DNA from 3 places in the Halomonas sp. DP8Y7-3 genome. Region 3 is predicted to be linked to each of the others. Evidence: predicted binding sites of a transcription regulator. Region 3 holds the regulator's gene; each other region holds the start of a gene.

Region 1 (3,113 bases), on a different contig from region 3:
GCGGCTCGGTTGACCGCCTTCTCGAGAAGGCGATTGCGTATCCGATAATCGATGGTCAGGCTGACCCGGGTGCCCTCTTCCACGCGCTCAAGGTCATAACGCCCCTCATTGCTGACCCCATCGACCGATTGCCACGCCAGCCGGTACGGTGCCGACTTCTCGGTCACCTGAACATCGAAGGTCCAGTCCATCGCCACCGCGTGAACGTGCCAGCGGTAACGATCATCTCCCAAGGCTTCGATCGAGGTGATCAGGTCGGAGTAATCGGCGAAGTCCTCGACGTTCTCGAGCAGGGCGAACACCCGCTCCGGTGGCGCGGCGAGAACAGCGCTATGTTCAATGGTGGCCATGGCAGCATCCTGAGCCAGAAAGTCCCGGCGCCCGCTCGATCCGTGGCGCCACTTGAGCCCGAGGCTTTGTCCGAAAAGTCGACGAGCGAAGGTTAGACAAGGCAAAAATCGGTGAGAAAGCGCAGTTTACGAGGTGTAAATGAGCATTTTAAGTTGATTTTTAACGCCGTATCACCAAGCGCAGGCACTTTTCGTACAAGCCCCAGCATCAGGGTTGTACGTCTTCCTGTAAAGGTACGGCACCCTGGCGAGCAGCGGGAAGATCCCTCAGCAGCAGCCCAAAGCCAAGTGCCTCCTGGCTGCGCGCCGCAGCGCTCAATGACTCGCCCTCCAACGCCAGGCGCACGCGGTGCCCGTCGCCAGGCGCCACCTCCAGGGGACGACCGCTGGACGACATCATTGCCTTTAGGGTAAAGCGCCGATTGCCGGTCGGCAGCATCAACTCCACCCCATCCCCGACTTCGAAGCGGTTCTTGACGGCAACCTCGAGCCACCCTTCACGCTCCATGCCCAGCACCTCTCCCACAAACTGCTGGTGCACGCCAATCGAGTGCCCGCGCTCGTAGTTCTGATACTCGTCGTGTACGTGACGGCGGTAGAAGCCTTCTGTATAGCCGCGATTGGCGAGGTTCTCGAGCTCATCCATCAGTCGCCTGTCGAACGGCCGTCCCGCCACGGCATCGTCGATGGCACGACGATAGACCTGGGCGGTGCGGGCAACGTAATAGGGAGACTTGGTGCGTCCTTCGATCTTCAGCGAGCTGACGCCCATCTCGACTAGCCTTGCCACGTGCTGCACCGCTCGCAAGTCCTTGGAATTCATGATGTAGCTGCCGTGCTCGTCCTCATGGACCGGCATCAGCTCCCCCGAGCGCTGCGGGTCCTCGATCAACACCGACGGCTGAGCGCTGGTGGATACCAGGTCGCCACAGTCATCCGTGGTGGCCGCGTGAGTCTGGTACTGCCAGCGGCAGGCATTGGTGCAGGTCCCCTGGTTGGGGTCTCGACGATTGAAGTAACCGGACAACAGGCAGCGACCTGAGTAGGCGATGCACAGCGCCCCGTGAACAAAGGTCTCGATGTCGAGACTCGGACACTCGGCGCGAATCTCGGCGATTTCCTCGAGGGACAGCTCCCGTGACAGGATGATCCGGGATATCCCCTGGGCCTGCCAGAACCGGGCCGCCGCGTGGTTGACCACGTTAGCCTGCACCGACAGGTGAATGGGCTGTTCGGGCCAGCGCTCCCGCACCATCATGATCAGGCCTGGATCGGACATGATCAGCGCGTCGGGTGACGCCTCGACAATCGGCGCCATGTCATCGAGGTAGGTTCGCAGCTTGGCGTTATGCGGGGCGATGTTGGATGCCACGTAAAAGCGTTTGCCCCGGCTGCGGGCGTGTTCGATACCACGCAGCAGATTATCCAAGCCAAAGTCGTTGTTGCGCACCCGCAGCGAATAGCGGGGCTGGCCCGCGTAGACCGCATCCGCACCGTAGGCAAAGGCGAAGCGCATATGGCGATAGGTGCCGGCCGGGGACAGCAGTTCAGGGGCATGCATGGTGGCGATTCTCGTCAGGGGTAATGGTCAAGGCAACACGGCGGAGCGTATGTCTAGCCAAGACTGGCTGGACATCCTGCTTCCTTCTAAAGCTCAGACACCACAGCGCAGACGCCGCAGCTTAGACATCACAGCTCAGACACCGCAGTGCGGGCCCGGCAGCATGCCATGCCAGGGAACGTGCGATATTGACGAGGCGCAAATGATCGGCATCAAAGGTGCCTGGCCTTGTTCCCCACCTTTCGGTACCCTATGCGGCGCCACAGGCAGGTGCTGGCGAGAGAATGCTCCAGCGCCGGCGTGTCTCGCTGACACTTGAGCCGCCAATGCACTTAAGCAACTTAAGCACTTAAACGACTTAAGCCTTTAAGCCACTCAAGTCAGACAGCGACATTGCCCATGGCATCTAGCCGGACCGGACCCCGGCCCCTGGCGACAGCGAGTCGCCTCCCCCAAATTCTCCGACTCGAGATATTCAGCATGAGCCCTACTCCCGCCACCACCGTGGTGATCTACTCCGGTGGCATGGATTCCTATACCGTTCTTCATCGCGCCCTTCGCGAGGGCCTCAAGGTACATGCCCTGTCCTTCGATTATGGGCAGCGTCACGCCCGTGAACTCGAGGTGGCGCGGCAGGTGTGCCAGGAATTGAAGATTCCCCATCAAGTGGTCGACATCACCGCCATCCACGGCTTGATCGACAACTCCGCCTTGACCAATGCGGCCCGCGCCATGCCCGACGGGGACTACGCCGACGACAACCTGAGTGCCACGGTGGTCCCGAACCGCAATATGGTGTTGCTATCACTGGCCATCGCCAAGGCGGTGAATATTGGCGCCAGCCGCGTGGACTACGGGGCTCATGGCGGTGATCACGTGCTCTACCCCGACTGTCGCCCGGAATTCGTGCACAAGATGAACGACGTGGCCGCCATCGCCAACTTCTCCCCGGTGGCCATACACGCGCCCTACCTCGATGCCAGCAAGAGCGACATCCTCGCCGATGGGCTTGCCATGGGCCTGGACTATCGCCACACCTGGACCTGCTACGAGGGACGCCCACTGGCCTGTGGCCGCTGTGGCAGCTGCCGTGAGCGCCTCGCCGCCTTCGCGGCCCAGGGAGTGACGGATCCACTGGCCTATACTGCTGCAGCAGAAGACGCCCAACCGGCGGTTGGAGCCACGCAGGATGTATAGCGTCA
Region 2 (3,113 bases), on a different contig from region 3:
CCGCGCACGGAAAAGGCGACCGACGACGAAGGCAATGAGGTCGACGGTAGTGAAGTCACCACCTGGGAGACCATCAACGAGGCGACAGCGCTGTGGGTTCGTCCCAAGGGCGAGGTGTCGGATGATGAGTACAAGGCCTTCTACAAGCATGTGGCTCATGACTTCTCCGACCCGCTGGCCTGGAGCCATAACAAGGTCGAAGGCAACCTGGAGTACACCAGCCTGCTGTACGTGCCGGGCCGTGCTCCCTTCGACCTGTACGAGCGTGATGGCGCCCGTGGGGTGAAACTGTATGTGCAGCGTGTGTTCATCATGGACGACGCTGAGCAGTTCCTGCCGCTCTACCTGCGCTTCATCAAGGGCGTGCTGGATACCCGCGACCTGTCGCTGAACGTGTCCCGCGAACTGCTGCAGCAGGATCCCAAGGTCGACAAGATCAAGTCCGCGCTGACCAAGCGTGCGCTGGACATGCTGAAGAAGCTGTCGAAGGACAAGGAGGCCTATCAGAGCTTCTGGAACACCTTTGGCGCCGTGTTGAAGGAAGGCCCGGCGGAAGACTTCGCCAACCGCGACAAGATCAGTGGCCTGCTGCGCTTCTCCAGTACTCACACCGACAGCGCCACCCAGGACCAGTCACTGGCCGACTATGTCGAGCGGATGAAAGAGGGTCAGGACAAGATCTATTACATCGTCGCCGACGGCTTCAATGCGACCAAGAATAGCCCCCATCTGGAGATCTTCCGCAAGAAGGGGATCGAGGTACTGCTGCTGCACGACCGGATCGATGAGTGGCTGATGAGCCACCTTACCGAGTTCGATGGCAAGAAGCTGGTCGATGTGGCCAAGGGCGACCTCGATCTTGGTGATGTCGAGAACGAGGAAGAGAAGAAGGCCCAGGAGGAGACCGCCAAGGCCAAGGAAGACCTGGTCAAGCGGGTGAAAGAGGCGCTGGGAGACGAGGTCCAGGAGGTCAAGGTCACCCATCGCCTGACGGATTCTCCTGCCTGTGTGGTCCTGCCTGAGCACGAGATGGGCTTCCAGATGCGCCGCATCATGGAAGCGGCGGGCCAGAGCCTGCCGGAGGTCAAGCCGATCCTCGAACTCAACCCGGAGCATGCGCTCGTCGCGCGTCTCGAAGCGGCCGGCGACGAGGGCTTTGCCGATCTCGCCAGGATTCTGCTTGATCAGGCGATTATCGCCGAGGGCGGCCATCTCGATGATCCCGCTGCCTACGTCAAGCGTCTGAATGCCTTGCTCAGCGCCTGACAACAGGCCGGCAGATTGATCGGCGTACCTCTGGGTACATAGCGCCATCGTTGCGCCAGGGCGGCGCCACCTTCGGGTGGCGTCGCCTTTTTATGGCGCGCTCTGCTTGCTGCCCTCCCGCCTGTTTATCCTCCCTGATGCGCTAAATCGCCAGTTGCGCCGCGACCTTATTGGACGCTGATACGGGTCAAGTCCGGGCTGTCCCTCTACTGCTAAAGTCGAATGGTCCCGCTGGGTCAGAGGTTGTCTCGCCCAGCAAGAGCGCTGCATCCACGTCACCATCGAAGTGACGACCGCGCTGCCACCGATCTTCAAGCTTTGCTGCCCCCTCCGATGGATAGAGGGGCGCAGTGAATCTGCACTAGTTTCGTATTTCCTTTTGTTGAGGGGCAAGTCGATGAAAGAGCAATTCGCACAGGCGTGGGAAGGGTTTGCGGGCACCGCGTGGAAAGAGGGGGTCAACGTACGCGACTTCCTGCTGGCCAACGTGACGCCCTATGAAGGCGACGAGCATTTTCTGGTGGCAGAGCCCGCCACGAGCACCCGCGCACTGTGGGACCGGGTCATGGAGGGTATCAAGCAGGAGAATGCCACCCACGCGCCGCTGGACTTCGACACCTCGCTGGTGTCCTCCATCACCGCCCATGACGCCGGCTACATCGATGCGTCTCTCGAGACCATTGTCGGTCTGCAGACCGAGGCACCCTTGAAGCGGGCCATCATGCCCAATGGTGGGATCAAGATGGTGGAAGGGTCCTGCCAGGCCTACGGCCGCGAGCTGGATCCGCAGGTGAAGAAGATCTTCACCGAGTTTCGCAAGACCCATAACCAGGGCGTGTTCGATGTCTACACCCCGGACATCCTCAAGTGTCGCAAGTCCGGCGTGCTGACAGGACTCCCTGATGCCTACGGACGCGGCCGCATCATCGGTGACTATCGCCGGGTCGCGCTTTACGGTGTCGACTTCCTGATGGCCGACAAACAGGCCCAGTTTGCTTCTCTGCAGTCACGCTTTGAACAGGGCGATGATCTGGAGGCGGTCATTCAGCTGCGCGAAGAGGTCGCCGAGCAGTATCGTGCGCTGGACCAGCTGAAAGAGATGGCGGCCAAGTACGGCTTCGATATCTCGGTGCCGGCCACCACGGCTCAGGAAGCCATTCAGTGGACCTACTTCGGCTACCTGGCTGCGGTGAAGTCCCAGAATGGCGCTGCCATGTCGCTGGGGCGTACCTCCAGCTTCCTCGACATCTACCTGGAGCGCGATCTGAGCCAGGGAGTGATCGATGAAGTGGGGGCCCAGGAGCTGGTCGACCACTTCATCATGAAGCTGCGCATGGTGCGCTTCCTGCGCACGCCTGAGTACGACGAACTGTTTTCCGGCGACCCCATCTGGGCGACCGAGTGCCTGGGGGGCATGGCCCAGGACGGACGCACGCTGGTCACCCGTACCAGCTTCCGTTTCCTCAACAGTCTGTACACCATGGGCCCAAGTCCTGAGCCCAACCTGACCGTGCTGTGGTCAGAGCAGCTGCCAGAGGGGTTCAAGCGCTACTGCGCCAAGGTGTCTATCGACACCTCGTCGATCCAGTACGAGAACGACGATCTGATGCGCCAGGACTTTGCCTCCGATGACTACGCGATAGCCTGCTGCGTGTCCCCCATGGTGATCGGCAAGCAGATGCAGTTCTTCGGCGCTCGTGCCAACCTGGCCAAGACGCTGCTGTACACGATCAACGGTGGCGTCGATGAGAAGCTCAAGATTCAGGTGGGGCCAAAGAGCGAGCCGATCCGTGATGAGGTGCTGGACTTCGATGACGTCTGGCAGCGCATGGATGGTCTGATGGACT
Region 3 (3,113 bases):
CCCGAGCACGTGCTACCGGACTACCTGGACAGCATTGGCGTGGACTACCACATCCTCGAGCGTGACACCTACTCGGTGGTGAAGGAAAAGACCCCCGAGGGCAAGACCACCTGCGCGCTGTGCTCGCGACTGCGCCGAGGGTCGCTGTACGGTTTTGCGGAAGAGATCGGTGCGACCAAGATTGCCCTGGGACACCACCGCGAGGATATTCTCGAGACGCTGTTCCTCAACATGTTCTTCGGAGGAAGTCTCAAGGCCATGCCGCCCAAGCTGCTGTCCGATGATGGCAAGAACATTGTCATCCGGCCGCTGGCGTACTGCCGCGAGGCGGACATCCAGGCCTACAGCGATGCCATGGCCTTTCCGATCATTCCCTGCAATCTCTGCGGTTCGCAGCCCAACCTGCAGCGCCAGGTGGTGAAGGAAATGCTGGCAGAGTGGGAGGCCAAGCACCCTGGGCGCCTGGAGAGCATGTTCAAGGCCGTGACCAACGTGGCACCCTCGCAGCTGGCGGACCGCGAGCTGTTCGACTTTGAAGGGCTGGAGGCCGAGCAGGCGCATCGCCAGGCTCGGCGTATTGATATCGTTGATGCCGACTAAGCTCGCCTGAACACGCCCTGCTGAAGAGCCTCTGCTGAACATGCCTTGCTGAAAAGGCACTGCTGAAGCGTGAAGCGAGCTAGGGCCACATCACGCAGTGGCCCTCTTCAATGTCTGAACGCTCGTCCCGATAAGATAGCAAGAGGCCGCATCCTGGGATGCGGCCTCTTTTGTTGATGGAGCCGGTATATCGTCGCCCTACCTAGGGGGGCTGGGCTTGGGGCGTGGCACGACGTCTATCGGTCGCTGTCGGCCGCAGGCCCTGTCAGCGCCGCGGGATCAGCTGGCGTCGGTGTCAGCCAGGTTCGACAGTGAGGCGAGGTCCAGGATATTGACCTCCCGTCCAGAGACCGCCACCAGGTCCTGCTGTTGAAAGCGCCCCAGAATGCGGCTGACCGTTTCGACGGCAAGTCCCAGGTGGTTGCCGATATCTGCCCGGGACATGGACAGGCGGAAGCTGAACGGCGAGTAGCCGCGACGTCGGAAACGGTCGGACAGACCGAGGAAGAAGCAGGCCAGTCGTTGGTCAGCGGTCTTGCGCGACAGCAGCTGCATCATGCGGCGATCTTCGCGCAGCTCCTTGCTGAGGGTGCGGAACAGTTGCGCGCGTAGTTCCGGCAGCGTCTGGGTCAGGGCGTCAAGGCGATCGAAGGGAATCTCACATACGGTCGTGGTCTCGAGTGCCACCACGCTGCCGGGGTATCTGCCGTCGTCGATGCCATCCAGGCCGACCAGTTCACTGGGCAAGAAGAAGTTGGTCAGCTGCGCTTCGCCACTACCCTCGGTGGTGATCTGCTTGAGACTACCGGAGCGAACCGCGAAGACGCTCGTGAAGCGATCTCCCTGCTCGACCAGCCGAGTGCCCTTCTTGATCGGAGGGTGACGACGGATAATGGAATCGAAGCGCTCGAGGTCAGCGGTCTCCAGCGACAACGGAAGGCACAGGGAACTCAAGCTGCAGGACTCGCAACGAGTCTCATGTAGCATGGGGCGCCGTCGATCTTGGGCCGATGGACTCATTCGCAGCTCCTGTGGGTCTGGGGTTCATGATGAGCAGGGCATGTAGGAAACTGGCTTGCCCTAGCTGCATGCTATTGTCGCTATTCTACACGCAGATATTGGGCCAAAGGTGCATATACCTCTTTTGCCTCAATAATCTGGCGGCGATATGATGGTCGTCAATTTCCTACAATTTGTAGGATATTCCATACAGCTAAACCGACAATCATGCCCGCTGCCATAAATCGAGTGGCAGGGTGTGCCAGCAAACTCTGCAGTTGGCGTGCAGCAATCCCTGTTGTCACTAGTGCCGGTAGCGTTCCCAGGCCAAAGCAGAGCATGAGTAGTGCTCCACGGGCAGGGTCTGCGATGGCCATGCTCCATGCCAGCATGGAATACACCAGGCCACAGGGCAGCCAGCCCCAGATGGCCCCGAGTGCAATCGCCTGAGGTAGCTTGACCACTGGCAACAGGCGACGTCCTGCTGGCTCCAGGTACCTCCACAGGCGCTGGCCCAATGCCTCCAGCCAGCGTAGCCCTTTCCACAGGTTGGCAATGTAAAGCGCCATCGTGATCAGCATCAGGCTGGCAACCACCTGCAGCAGGTCCCGCATGCCCGGTGCCAGCGCCACCACAGAGCCTAGGCTTGCGACCATAGCGCCTGCCAGGCAGTAGCTGAACAGACGCCCCGAGTTGTAGCCGAGTAGTAAAATTCCTACACGAATAGGGTGGCGCATGCTCGGGGGAATGGCAAAGGTCAGGGCACTCATTATACCGCCGCACATGCCGATGCAATGTGCTCCGCCAAGCAGCCCGAAGACAAACGCCGCCATCGCGGGCGGCAGGTCTAGACCTACTGGGTTCATGCGTTCTGCTCAGGATCCAGGGGGTGGCGTGGAATCATGCTCGTCGGCTGCTGCGTCATCGACCGGCGTCTCTCTTGCCGGCTTTCTGGATGGGTTCGGTGTCGGCGGGTCTTCGTCCTCGAACAGGATGCGATAGGCAGGCCCCTCCAGATCGTCGAATTGATCGTTGCGAACCGCCCAGAAAAACGCCCATACCGCCAGACTCAACAGGATCAGCGACAGCGGTATCAACAGATAGAGAATGTTCATTGAGCATGTGCCGCTACGGCAAGACGTGAGGATGATGGCGGCGCCGCGCGTCGCAGGCGAAGGGCATTGCCTATGACCAGCAGCGAGCTGATCGACATGCCGATGGCGGCGAGCCACGGAGGCACGAAGCCCAGCGCGGCGGCGGGCAGCGCGACGACGTTGTAGAGCACTGACCAGGCGAGGTTCTGGCGAATGATGCGGCGCGTCTGGCGTGCGCTATGGATAGCCTGGACGATACGCTCCAGCGGCTCGCCGAGCAAGATCAGGTCGGCGCGAGTGCGGGTCAGGTCACTGGCGCCAGCAACGGCAATGGCGAGGTCCGCCCCGGCCAGAACGGGCACATCGTTGATGCCATCTCCCACCATGGCAACGACCTCTCCCGCTTGCTGACGCTTGCGG

The links. The regulator FNR, encoded in region 3, switches genes on or off when oxygen is low (the NO sensors DNR and NnrR bind a similar motif). The targets are predictions, from matches to a motif close to TTGATNTANATCAA.
Region 1: a site for FNR is predicted at 2,114-2,127, ahead of yegQ (tRNA 5-hydroxyuridine modification protein YegQ). Genes of this name have one in related genera too.
Region 2: a site for FNR is predicted at 1,444-1,457, ahead of pflB (formate C-acetyltransferase). Genes of this name have one in related genera too.

Annotation. Positions count from the first base shown of each region.
Region 1 is NZ_JAHVIO010000008.1:86,550-89,662, forward strand. It holds gene KUV86_RS09495 (SRPBCC family protein) at 1-350, opposite strand, end outside; gene yegQ (tRNA 5-hydroxyuridine modification protein YegQ) at 559-1,911, opposite strand; gene queC (7-cyano-7-deazaguanine synthase QueC) at 2,392-3,108, shown strand; gene queE (7-carboxy-7-deazaguanine synthase) at 3,101-3,113, shown strand, end outside.
Region 2 is NZ_JAHVIO010000020.1:27,678-30,790, reverse strand. It holds gene htpG (molecular chaperone HtpG) at 1-1,266, shown strand, start outside; gene pflB (formate C-acetyltransferase) at 1,664-3,113, shown strand, end outside.
Region 3 is NZ_JAHVIO010000009.1:265,668-268,780, forward strand. It holds gene ttcA (tRNA 2-thiocytidine(32) synthetase TtcA) at 1-600, shown strand, start outside; gene fnr (fumarate/nitrate reduction transcriptional regulator Fnr) at 880-1,620, opposite strand; gene KUV86_RS10905 (sulfite exporter TauE/SafE family protein) at 1,779-2,465, opposite strand; gene ccoS (cbb3-type cytochrome oxidase assembly protein CcoS) at 2,475-2,714, opposite strand; gene KUV86_RS10915 (heavy metal translocating P-type ATPase) at 2,711-3,113, opposite strand, start outside.